DNA from 4 places in the Vibrio ostreae genome. Region 1 is predicted to be linked to each of the others. Evidence: predicted binding sites of a transcription regulator. Region 1 holds the regulator's gene; each other region holds the start of a gene.

Region 1 (3,175 bases):
AGCTGCCGGCGACGCTCAGCCCGGGCATCGAACTGTGAGTTCAGGGGCTGGCCAAGTGCCGGCCCGGTAGTTGCTATCACTGTGCCGCCCTGTCGGGTGGTGAACGCTAATGCACGCGCTGGCGTGCTGATAAGGAGGCGTTATGACGCCAACAGATCTGTTTCAATCTCTGTGGAATGATTACATTGACCGTCTTTGTCCTTCGGCGGACAAAGTGCATCAGTTGCTGGAAGAAGACGAAGCACTGATCAATGACCATATTGCCCTGCGTACCTTCAATCTGGCGCCATTAGGCCTGGAGACTCTTGCCCGGCCGTTTATCGAGCTGGGTTATCAGGCGTGCGGCGAGTATCTGTTTGAGAGTAAAAAACTGGTGGCCAAACATTATGAGCATCCGGATCCGTTGCAGCCGAAAGTGTTTATCAGTGAACTCAAAGTGGCAGAGTGCTCAGCGCAGTTGCAGGCCATTGTACAGGGGCTGGTGGCTCAGGTTGATGAGCGTCAACTGACGGGCAGTGATTTTCTCTTCGGCGGGCGCTTATGGGAGTTAAGCTACGCGGATTATCAGGTGCTGGCCGCTGAGAGCGAGTATGCCTCCTGGCTGGCAGCACACGGTTATGGTGCCAACCATTTCACCGTCAATGTCAATCAGCTCAAGCATCTGCATGAAGTGCAGCAGGTTAATGATCACCTGCGCCAGGCCGGATTTACCATCAACGAATCGGGCGGCGAAGTAAAAGGGTCGCCGCAGGTATTGCTCGAACAGTCCTCGACCATGGCGGATAAGGTTGAGGTGCGTTTTAGTGAGGGGAGCTATACCATCCCGGGCGGTTTTTATGAGTTCGCCAAACGTTATCCGCTGCCGGATGGTAAGTTGTACACCGGCTTTGTCGCGGCCTCGGCCGATAAGATTTTCGAAAGTACAGACAGCCGCTAGAGAGCCTGCTTGGTACCCTAAGCTCAATAATTAGGTACCTTGAGCTCAATAATTAGGTGCCGTGAGCTCAATAATTAGGTATCTGAAAGTAATCACCTGGTGTCCTGAACGCTATAAAAAAGCCACCGCGAGGTGGCTTTTGCAATCTTGTCTATTTGCCGTATGGGCTTAACGCGTGCCGTAAACCACGATGGTTTTACCGTGCGCAGAAATCAGGTTCTGCTCTTCCAGCATCTTCAGGATACGGCCAACGGTTTCACGTGAACAGCCGACAATCTGACCGATTTCCTGGCGGGTAATCTTGATTTGCATACCATCCGGGTGGGTCATCGCATCTGGTTGTTTCGCCAGGTTCAGCAGAGTCTGCGCGATACGGCCCGTTACGTCCAGGAACGCCAGATCGCCTACTTTTTGGCTGGTGACTTGCAGACGGCGCGCCATCTGACCAGAAAGACGCATCAGGATATCAGGGTTAACCTGAATCAACTGACGGAATTTCTTGAACGAAATTTCAGCCACTTCACAAGGAGATTTGGCACGAACCCAGGCAGTACGCTCTTGGCCTTCTTCAAACAAGCCAAGTTCACCGATGAAATCACCTTGGTTCAGGTAAGACAGAATCATCTCCTTACCTTCTTCATCTTTGATCAGTACCGCAACAGAACCTTTAACGATGTAGTACAGGGTTTCTGCTTTTTCGCCCGCGTGAATCAGCGTGCTTTTTGAAGGGTACTTATGAATGTGACAATGGGAAAGAAACCACTCTAGTGTTGGGTCGGTTTGAGGTTTACCTAGAACCATAATATCTCACTTCCTCTGCAGGGTACGCTTGCTGCTATCCATATTTTAGCGAAGCCTTATTCAACGGATTCTCTAGAATAAGAGGACTTTATTATTGCTGCAAGTTATCTTGTGTTTCGGTTTAGAATAGTATCCTTTTTCCAACACGATTTCTTGACTTTAATCGTGTTGGAGACCGGATAATGTACGCAAAACTGTGCCCATGATCACGGTATGAAAAGTAAGCGACAGCCTCAGCCGATTTTTCCTGATTCTATCAGTTGTTCCAGCAGTGGCCGTACGATCAGCTCCATCGCGAAGCTCATTTTACCGCCCGGAACCACGATGGTGTTGTGGCGTGACATAAACGAGCCGTCAATCATCGCCAGTAGGTAGGGATAGTCGACATTTTTAATCCCGCGCACCCGGATCACCACAAAACTTTCATCCAGGCTCGGGATGCCTTTGGCGTTGAGCGGGTTAGAGGTATCGACCGTCGGTACGCGCTGGAAGTTGATGTGGGTGCGGGAAAACTGCGGTGTGATGTAGTTGAGGTAGTCATCCATCGAACGCACGATGGAGTCCATCACCGCTTCACGTGAGTGGCCGCGGTCGCGGGTATCACGCACGTATTTCTGAATCCATTCCAGGTTGACGATAGGCACCATGCCGATCAGAAAATCGACATGCTGAGCGACATTGATGTCACCATCGACGACTCCGCCGTGCAGACCTTCGTAGAACATGATGTCTGAGTTCTGTGGCAGATCCTGCCACGGGGTAAAGGTGCCCGGCATCTGATTGTAAGGGACCGCTTCGTCAAAGGTGTGCAGATAACGGCGAATCTGGCCGGTACCGGACTTACCATACTGACGGAAGAAGCCTTCCAGCGCGGCAAAATCGTTGGCCTGAGGGCCGAAGTAGCTGATATGGCGCCCTTGCTCCCGTGCTTTACGGATTTCGACGTCCATCTCCGGACGGGTAAAACGGTGAAAACTGTCACCTTCCACCCAGGCCGGCCGGATGTCCATCATATTGAACATCTTGCGAAAGGCTTCTGAGGTGGTGGTGGTGCCCGCGCCCGATGAACCGGTCACGGCAATAATTGGGTGTTTCGCTGACATGACAGACCTTGTCTCTGATTCCTTAACGAGGCTGTGTAATTTCACAGCCTGAGTCGAAACACTATAGCACGGAAACGGTGAGCGGGTGATGGCTTAAGCGCGGTTGGTTTTGATATCGACCGTTTCATGCAGTTCAGAGTAAACAATTACCGCATCACCGCGCTGCAGCTGGGATCTGACCTGATCGACTTTATCCTGCAGCGAAACTTCTTGTGCACCGTAGTCGGTGCCTTCACGTAACACGAATTCGCGGATCAGGCTGTCTAACGTGTCGGGGTCAATTTGTTGCCAGGGAACAATCATAAATATCTCATACTTTTATGATGGATGAACA
Region 2 (3,175 bases), 160 kb from region 1:
GCAGGTTGGGGAAAGCAAAGTCGCTCACGCTCACCATCGCCCGCATAAAGATGCCGTCGTGGTGGAAGGGGTCGATAACCTGATGACCCATCTGGCGCGGTGCTGTCAGCCGATCCCGGGCGATGTCATCAAGGGATATATCACCCAGGGGCGCGGTATTTCCGTGCACCGCAGTGATTGTGAGCAGCTCGAAGAGCTCAGCCATCACGCCCCGGAGCGCATCATAGATACGGTATGGGGGCGCGGCTTTGTCGGCACTTATTACCTAACTCTGCGCGTCGAAGCGATGGAGCGCAGCGGTCTTTTGAAAGACATCACGACCTTGCTGACCAACGAGAAAGTGAAAGTGACCACCATGAAAAGCCGCAGCGATTACAAGCGTCAGATGGTGGTGATGGACTTTGAGCTCGAACTGAACAGTGTTGAAGTGCTGGATCGGGTCTCGAAGCGGATTGAACAGATCAAAGATGTGATGCTGGTGAAACGCCTCGGCTAACAGGCTGATGAGATAAATCAGTTTCAGACATTGAAGGCGAGTGGTGATGCTGCTCGCCTTTATTATTTGGTCAGGGAAATAGTTGGTCAAGGAAATCGTTGATCAGGAAAATATTTTATCAAGGAAATGCCTCATATGAGCCATCCAATCGAACAGCTTGAACGTATCATGGCCAGCCTGCGCGACCCGCACAGTGGCTGCCCGTGGGATAAGGAACAGACTTTTGACAGTGTTGTGCCGCACACCATTGAAGAGACTTTTGAAGTGGTGGATGCGATTCACCAGCAGGACTGGCCCAACCTCAAAGAAGAGCTAGGCGATCTGCTGTTTCAGGTGATTTTTTACAGCCAGCTCGCCAAAGAGCAGGGCTTGTTTGAGTTTCATGACGTGGTGGACGGTGTGAACGAAAAGCTGACCCGCCGCCATCCGCATGTGTTCGGCGATGCCCGCTTCACGACAGAACAAGAGCTGAATGCCAACTGGGACGCGCAGAAAGCGCAGGAAAAAGCCCGGGCGGGCAAAAGTGAGCAAAGTATTCTAGACTCAATACCACAATCGCTGCCGGCCCTGTCTCAGGCCAATAAAATTCAGAAAAAATGCGCCAAATATGGCTTTGACTGGCCGACGCTCGGTCCGGTGGTGGCCAAGGTGCATGAAGAGATTGATGAAGTGATGGCGGAAGCGCTGCATGTCGATATTGATGAGCAGAAAGTGGAAGAAGAGCTGGGCGATCTGCTGTTTGCTACCGTCAATCTGGTGCGCCATTTGGGTAAGGATCCGGAAGTGGCTCTGCGCAAAGCCAACCATAAGTTTGTGCGCCGTTTTAAGGGCGTAGAAGCTCAGGTGGCCGGGCAGGGGAAACAGCTGCAACAGTGTTCACTGCAAGAGCTGGACGCGATGTGGGATGAAGTAAAAAAGCAGGAAAAAACGACTGACGGGCGATGATTCAGTCAATTTACAGCGAGGAAATTGCCACGAAACGAAATCCTGTTCAGTCAGTTTGATTTGAAGCAAAAAATAAAAAACTGAGTGTGATAGATTTCACGTTGTGGCGATAAATGGGTTCTGGTATAGTTTCGTCCCGTCCAGAAGAAATCCATTTCCCTCATTCAACCAATTTCAGGTTAAACATGACGACAAATTATATTTTTGTTACTGGCGGGGTTGTATCCTCTCTAGGTAAAGGTATTGCGGCAGCATCCCTTGCGGCGATTTTAGAAGCTCGTGGTCTTAAAGTGACCATGATGAAGCTTGACCCTTACATCAACGTTGACCCAGGCACAATGAGCCCAACTCAACACGGTGAAGTGTTCGTCACGGAAGATGGCGCAGAAACTGACCTAGACCTTGGTCACTACGAACGTTTTATTCGTACCAAAATGACCAAGCGCAATAACTTCACCGCAGGTCGTGTTTACGCCGACGTTCTTCGTAAAGAACGCCGTGGCGACTACCTGGGTGCAACCATTCAGGTTATCCCTCATATTACTAACGCGATTAAAGATCGTGTGATTGCCGGCTCTGAAGGCCACGATGTTGCGATCGTCGAGGTAGGCGGTACCGTTGGTGATATCGAATCGCTGCCATTCATGGAAGCGATCCGTCAGCTGGCGATCGAAGTGGGTCGTGAACACGCGATGTTCATGCACCTGACTCTGGTTCCTTACCTGGCAGCGGCTGGCGAAGTGAAAACCAAGCCGACCCAACACTCTGTGAAAGAACTTCTGTCGATTGGTATCCAGCCAGACATTCTGGTGTGCCGCAGCGATCGCATGATCCCGGCCAACGAGCGTAAGAAGATTGCTCTGTTCTGTAACGTATCAGAAAAAGCCGTTATCTCAATGAAGGACGTAGATTCGATCTACAAGATCCCTCAGCTGATCCGTGCTCAGGGGCTGGATGATCTGGTTTGTAACCGTTTCGGTATCAATGCGCCGGAAGCTGACCTGTCTGAATGGGAACAGGTGATTTACGAAGAAGCAAATCCGACTGACGAAGTCACCATCGGTATGGTAGGTAAATACACTGAGCTGCCAGATGCGTACAAGTCTGTTAACGAAGCGCTTAAGCATGCCGGCCTGAAGAACCGTCTGAGCGTCAGCATCAAATACGTTGATTCACAAGACATCGAAACCAAAGGTGTTGAGATCCTAGAAGGCCTTGACGCTATCCTGGTACCAGGTGGTTTCGGTGACCGTGGTATTGAAGGCAAGATCCGTGCGGCGCAGTACGCACGTGAAAACGAAATTCCGTACCTGGGCATCTGTCTGGGTATGCAGGTTGCACTGATCGAATACGCGCGTAACGTTGCGGGTATGGAAGGTGCACACTCGACCGAATTTAACCAAGACACCAAATACCCAGTGGTTGGCCTGATCACTGAATGGGTAGACAGCGAAGGTAACGTCGAAGAGCGTACTGAAGCGTCAGATTTGGGTGGTACGATGCGTCTGGGTTCACAACTGTGTCACCTGGCGGAAGGTTCTAAAGCGTACGAGATGTACGGTAGCGCGACGATTCACGAACGTCACCGTCACCGTTACGAAGTGAACAACAACCTTCGTCCACAAATTGAAAAAGCAGGTCTGAAAGTGTCTGGCTTGTCTGCGGACAAGAAACTGGTAGAAGTAATTGAGAACCCGGCGCACCCATGGTTCGTAGCGGCTCAGTTCCACCCAG
Region 3 (3,175 bases), 990 kb from region 1:
GCGGTATTACCGACCGGGCTTTTCGCATCGTGACAAAGCTGGATCACTTTGGCATCCGTATCGTCATCATTCAGCGTGGTTAAATCCATCAGTTTCAGTGCACGTAGTGCTGCTGCTTTTAAATCGCTCATTTCTATCTCCGATCAATAGTGTCAATTAGCTCACCACCCGAATGGTCATCTGACATCATTCCGGGCAGCAATAAAATGAACGGACTTGGTTCCCTGAAGACTCGGCAGCCGGACATCAGCCAGCCTGCCAATTGCTATCCTTGTCACCGCACAGTACCCGTTTACGCTCGGTTTCGGGCTCAGCAGGTGTATATAGGTACTGTTGAGACGGGCATGACAACTCCTGTCACCATGCTTACCGACCTACACAGTATAGATATTCACAGCAAAACTGTAGCGCCCTGCCCGGAGCAAACGGTTTGTATCTCAAAATAACAGACTGAGGAAATCAGCCTCTGTCGGGCCGGCGCGCTATAAAGCCAATCACGCAGGTCGGGTGGGTCCGTTCTGTCCACCCGACTTTTCTCCCGCCCTGAGAGAAAAAAATAAAAAAACCCCGCAGCAATCTCTTGCTACGGGGTGATGTTTAAACGGCGTCTATATATAGATTCTCGACTGACTTAGAAAGACAGGAAGAAGCCAGCAATGGTTGCTGCCATCAGGTTAGATAGCGTACCAGCAGCCACAGCTTTCATACCGAAACGAGCGATGTCGTGACGACGGTTAGGTGCAATACCACCCAGGCCGCCCAGCAGAATCGCAATCGATGACAGGTTCGCAAAACCACACAGAGCGAACGAGATGATTGCTGCGGTCTTCTCAGACATCACGGCGCCAGTTGTTGCCAGTACCTGCGCATTTTCGCCCACGTAAGGCACGAAGTTCAGGTAAGCAACGAATTCGTTCACCACGATCTTCTGACCAATGAAAGAGCCCGCCAGAGTCGCTTCAGACCAAGGCACACCGATAACGAATGCCAGTGGAGAGAAAACCCAGCCCAACAGCAGTTCCAGAGTCAGTTGTGGCATACCGAACCAGCCACCAACGCCACCCAGAATACCGTTGATCAGCGCGATCAGACCGATAAACGCCAACAGCATCGCACCGATATTCAGAGCCAGTTGCAGACCCATTGATGCACCACCAGCAGCGGCATCAATGACGTTAGCGGGTTTGTCGTCGCCGCCGTCGATGTCTACGTTACCCAGTTCTTCTTCCGGAGCGTCAGTTTCAGGTTTGATGATTTTTGCAAACAGCAGACCACCCGGTGCCGCCATGAAAGAGGCCGCAACCAGATACTCCAGTGGCACACCCATCGCTGCGTAACCGGCCATGACACCGCCCGCTACCGAAGCCAGACCACCACACATCACTGCGAACAGCTCAGACTGTGTCATTTTTGGTACAAACGGACGGACTACCAGTGGAGCTTCAGTTTGACCAACGAAAATGTTGGCTGCAGCAGACATAGATTCCGCACGAGAAGTGCCCAGCGCTTTTTGCAGGCCACCCCCCAGAATCTTAATAACCCACTGCATGATACCCAGGTAGTACAGAACTGAGATCAGGGCTGAGAAGAAAATGACGGTAGGAAGTACCTGGAAAGCAAAGATAAAACCGATACCGTCAACAGAGAAGTTAACCAGGCTGCCAAACAGGAAGCCGATACCGTCTTTACCATAATCGATTACGCTCTGAACACCAGCAGTGAAGCTTGCCAGCAGATCACGACCCCAAGGGACGTAAAGAACGAAACCACCCAGTGCGAATTGGATAGCGAATGCGCCACCCACGGTTCTAAAGTTAATAGCTTTACGGTCTTCAGACAGCAGCAGGGCGATGCCGAGCAGTACTGCCATACCGATGAGGCTCATAAACAGGCTCATAGTTTATGATTTCCTTATAAGTTTATTGTTGGCGTGTAACAAAATGGAGCTCAAAAGCGTGGCAATTATACTCACCCCTAGATCGATAAAGTAATGCACCCTTCACACTTTCTAATAAGATTCACTGTTCATTCATTTCAATATGTGACTTTAATCACCATTTTGTCACTAAATGTGACAATCGTACTACATTTCCGTTGGGATTCGTTCACAAATAGAAAAGAGCAAATTGCTGTTTTTCCAAACTGTACTAGCAACCGTTTGCTTATCCTCTTTTCGCAGCAGAACCAGTTCGTTCAATACCAGAGGCAAACGGCAGGGATGGTTGTTGTGGCCCTGGTATCCGCACAATGGCATATCAGGGGCATCGGTTTCGAGCACTAAATGCTCAAGTGGCAGAGCAGAAATTGTACGCCGGGTTTTATTGGCGCGCGGATAGGTAATCCCGCCGCCAACGCCGATTTTAAAGCCCAGATCGATAAACTGACGCGCTTGCTGCTCACTGCCAGAGAACGCGTGTAATACGCCACCGCCCTGAAAGCGTGTCTGCTTGAGCAGTTGCAATAAACGGTTATGGGTTTTGCGGCTGTGCAGCACGACAGGCAAGCCTGCCGCTTGTGCTAACGCCAGTTGGCCGAGTAACAGCGTTTCCTGCACCTTGGCGTCAATATCCACCATAGCGTCCAGCCCCACTTCTCCCACAGCGACACAAGCAGAACTGCGGGCGTCGAGCGCCTGTTCAAGGTCATCTAATGGATTTAAACCAGCCGATGCTAAGAAATAAGGGTGGTAGCCCAGTGCATAATAGATGTGGTCCGGATAATCAGCAGCGAGTGTTGCCACCCGCTGCCAGTTTTGCCGGCCGATAGAAGGGATCAGAATGCGTTGCACACCCTGCTGGCATGCCAAAGCCAATTCGTCGGCAAACTGCGCCGCGAAGGCATCGAAATCAAAATGACAGTGAGTATCAAACAGAGGATACTCAGGCGTCGTCACGGCTGCGCTCATGGACCGGGTCTTTACGATACGGCACACAACAGCGTTTCTGCTCCGGCGTCAGTCCCATGCTGACACACCAGGCATCATAACGCGCCAGCCACTTTTTAAACCATGCCATCATACTCTGTCCTCTTGCGGCGTTAATTAAGCCTGCTCTTCGCGTTTGAATACCAACTCGGTCGGCGTCGATTCATCCGCGGCAAAATAGTAACCTGCCGTATCAAAAGCTTCGAGCTGCTTCACCGATTCAATGCGGTTTTCAATAATATAGCGTGCCAT
Region 4 (3,175 bases), 1.4 Mb from region 1:
GAAGGTGCTCAACCTGGCATGCGCGTAATGTAACCAGCTGTTCTGTAAGAACATTTAATTGAAGAACTCCCACTCTCTGTTGAGGTGGGAGTTTTTTTTATTGAACCCGCTCACATTTTTAGTTCATCGTGCACACATTTAGTGCAAAATAAAGTTTAAAAACTTGTTAATTCGTTGATTTTAAAGAAATAAAAAATTGGCATCAACCCTGCACTGGTTTAGGTACAGAAACAGTAACAAGGAGTTGGTTATGTTTGTCTTAATATCAATGCTGATTTCTATCGGGATTTTAGGCCTGATGTTTTTCTTTGCCAAACAAAGAGAGTCAACCCTACAACGTAAATACGAGCTGCTGGTTGATCTGCGCCAGGTGCTCTACCTCTGCCGCCAACATCGCAGTGCGACTCATCATGCGCTAATGTTTGGTGAGCACCGAGAGACCGAACTGAATCATCTGCATGATCTAATCCATGAGAAATCTAACCATCTTATTGCTATCGCACACTTCGACAACAAACCTATGTACCGCATTTTACAGTTGAAGTTGAAAACGCTGATGAAAGAGTGGTCCGATCGCAACATAGCCCGCAACCAGATGGTACATGGTAAAGCGATTCGTCACTGTATGTTCCTGATGGATGAGGTGATGCTAGCCTGGCTGGTTGAATCCAACCGCGAAGATCTGAGTGACGAATACCACATGAACTGGCAGCAAGTGATTGATACCATGGAAGCACTGACTCAGCTGCGCATCTCTATCGAGGATATGCATAGCACCGAGGGGCGTGCCCGCATGCAGCATTACTGCGATGTGGTACGACGTAAACTCAATCAGCTGGCGCTGATTAGTCCACTCTCTATCGCCGCACCTGCGTGTTCAAAAGCGATGCACACCCTGTCCGAACTGCATGACAATCCATCCTATGAAATTGATGCAGAACGTCTCTATCAGCTGACCTCCGACGTGTCACTCAGCATCGCGCATGTGTATGACCATATGCTGGCCGAGCTGACCGAGAGCCTGTACATACCGCTTCCCAAGCTGGTGATTGCATAGTCTGTTGATTAATAAAGTAAAACAGATGGTAGAGTCAGCAAAGATAATAACCACTAACACGTTCATTTGGCATAAAAAAAGCGCCCTTGCAGGCGCTTTTCCTTTTCATCGTATCGGTCACAATCAGCTCAGCATCTTGCGCGCCGCTTCGACCACAACTTTGATCGAACGAGCTTCTGTCTCTTTCAGCGTCGCATGATCAGGAATCTCTTGTTGAGTACGGTTGATAATAACCCCGGCCACACAACCGGCTTTGAGGCCTGAGCTGGCACACATGGTCAGCAGAGTCGCTGATTCCATCTCAAAGTTAAGCACCCCCATCTCCTGCCACTCTTTCATCGAGCCCTGGAAACGGCGAACAACGCGACCGGTAAAGGTATCGTAACGCTCCTGACCCGGGTAGAAGGTATCGCTCGATGCAGTCACGCCCATATGCACTGTAGCGCCACTCTCTTCAGCCGCCTGTTTCATCGCCGTCGCGACAGCAAAGTCCGGGACTGCCGGAAATTCCATCGGCGCGAAATGCAGGCTGGCACCATCCAGGCGCACTGAACCTGTGGTCACGATCATATCACCGACATTAACATGGGGTTGAATCGCCCCTGTGGTACCGACACGCAGGAAAGAACGCACGCCAAGCTGCGCTAACTCTTCAACCGCAATCGAGGTCGAAGGACCACCGATACCAGTAGAACAAACCACAACCGGCTGGCCATCAAGCTCTGCACGATACAGGGTGTATTCACGTTGGCTGGCGAGAAACACAGGGTTTTCCATCAGGTCTGCAATTTTTTGTACACGGGCAGGATCACCAGGGATGATCGCCAGAGTTGCACCATTCAGATCTTCTTGAGTAACACCAAGGTGGAACACAGCTTGAGACATAAGTTTCTCCTAGATTGTGGCTTATTCAGCGCATAGGTATAGTTGGGTACAGAGCCACTTTAGCCGACTCACTGGCGACAATGAGTGACTAAAGTCACAATACAATGAATACGAACAACTTCATTTTCACAATAAAGAGATAGAGATCACGTTTAACCGTAATTTAGGTACAAATAAGCACCAGTTCAGAACAATCACACCAGCCACCGACTTTCTGTCCCGCCAAGTATAGACCATTGCCAGACCACCTTTGGCACGGCCAGAAACCCGCGGATGACTTACTGTTTAAACTTGAGTAAACGCAGTGCATTCAGGGTGACCAATGCCGTTGCACCACTGTCTGCCAGTACTGCGACCCACAATCCGGTAACACCAAACAGACTGGTCACCAAAAACAGCCCCTTTAAACCCAGCGCCAGAGTGACATTCTGAGTGATATTATCCATCACCGCGCGTGACAGCTTAATCATCCCAGCCAGTTCCGTGAGACGGTTATGGGTAAGCGCCGCATCCGCCGTTTCCAGTGCGACATCTGTCCCACCGCCCATCGCGATACCAATATGGGCCGCCTTCATCGCCGGCGCATCATTGATTCCGTCCCCAACCATAGCGACCCGCCGACTGTTTGCCAGCCGGGCAACATGCGAGACTTTATCCTGTGGCAGCAAACCCGCCGCGAACTCAATATTAAGCTTTTCGGCAATCGCCGCCGCACTGACTGCATTATCACCAGTCAGCATCGTGGTACGAATACCGAGTGCCTGCAATTCACCTATCGCCCGGCATGCATCTTTGCGCAAAGCATCCTGCCAGGCGATCAGCCCGATAGTCTGCTTGTCCTGCAACACCACAACCACTGTCTTGCCCTGCGCTTCTAGCTGGCGGATATTTTCCTGCAGGTCCGCCCCTGCGACTTGGTCGAGATAAGCCGGTGCGAGAATCTGATAATGGTGACCGCCGAGTTCACCGCTGACTCCGCGGCCAACTTGCACTTGTTTATCAGTGGCATGCGGCACGGAAATGTGACGTCGTTCAGCTTCTTGCACCACTGAAATCGCCAGCGGATGTCTGGATCCGATCTCGATCGCCGCGACACAGCGCAACAAAGCCTCAGGGCTCCAGTCCTGCACAGGCACCACATCCGTCACTTGCGGTTTCCCCTGAGTCAGTGTGCCGGTCTTATCAAATGCCACAGCTTCTACCCGGCCCAGGCGCTCCAATGCCGCACCGCCT

The links. Region 1 encodes CRP, which controls carbon source genes, mostly activating them, when cyclic AMP is high. Its sites were predicted from a motif close to TGTGANNNNNNTCACA; they were not measured.
Region 2: KNV97_RS21040 (CTP synthase) is a predicted target of CRP. The motif match lies at 1,527-1,542, and genes of this name have one in related genera.
Region 3: KNV97_RS15540 (NupC/NupG family nucleoside CNT transporter) is a predicted target of CRP. The motif match lies at 2,041-2,056, and genes of this name have one in related genera.
Region 4: udp (uridine phosphorylase) is a predicted target of CRP. The motif match lies at 2,026-2,041, and genes of this name have one in related genera.

The regions. Positions count from the first base shown of each region.
Region 1 covers NZ_CP076643.1:3,059,713-3,062,887, forward strand. The annotation lists gene astD (succinylglutamate-semialdehyde dehydrogenase) at 1-38, shown strand, start outside; gene KNV97_RS20210 (DUF1338 domain-containing protein) at 143-937, shown strand; gene crp (cAMP-activated global transcriptional regulator CRP) at 1,106-1,738, opposite strand; gene KNV97_RS20220 (phosphoribulokinase) at 1,972-2,841, opposite strand; gene KNV97_RS20225 (YheU family protein) at 2,935-3,144, opposite strand.
Region 2 covers NZ_CP076643.1:3,216,766-3,219,940, forward strand. The annotation lists partial or broken gene relA (GTP diphosphokinase) at 1-496, shown strand, start outside; gene mazG (nucleoside triphosphate pyrophosphohydrolase) at 632-1,441, shown strand; gene KNV97_RS21040 (CTP synthase) at 1,627-3,175, shown strand, end outside.
Region 3 covers NZ_CP076643.1:2,065,719-2,068,893, forward strand. The annotation lists gene deoC (deoxyribose-phosphate aldolase) at 1-131, opposite strand, end outside; gene KNV97_RS15540 (NupC/NupG family nucleoside CNT transporter) at 632-1,897, opposite strand; gene KNV97_RS15545 (TatD family hydrolase) at 2,084-2,905, opposite strand; gene KNV97_RS15550 (DUF5363 family protein) at 2,880-3,017, opposite strand; gene yaaA (peroxide stress protein YaaA) at 3,041-3,175, opposite strand, start outside.
Region 4 covers NZ_CP076643.1:1,701,490-1,704,664, forward strand. The annotation lists gene metG (methionine--tRNA ligase) at 1-33, shown strand, start outside; gene KNV97_RS13855 (hypothetical protein) at 251-1,057, shown strand; gene udp (uridine phosphorylase) at 1,181-1,942, opposite strand; gene KNV97_RS13865 (zinc/cadmium/mercury/lead-transporting ATPase) at 2,221-3,175, opposite strand, start outside.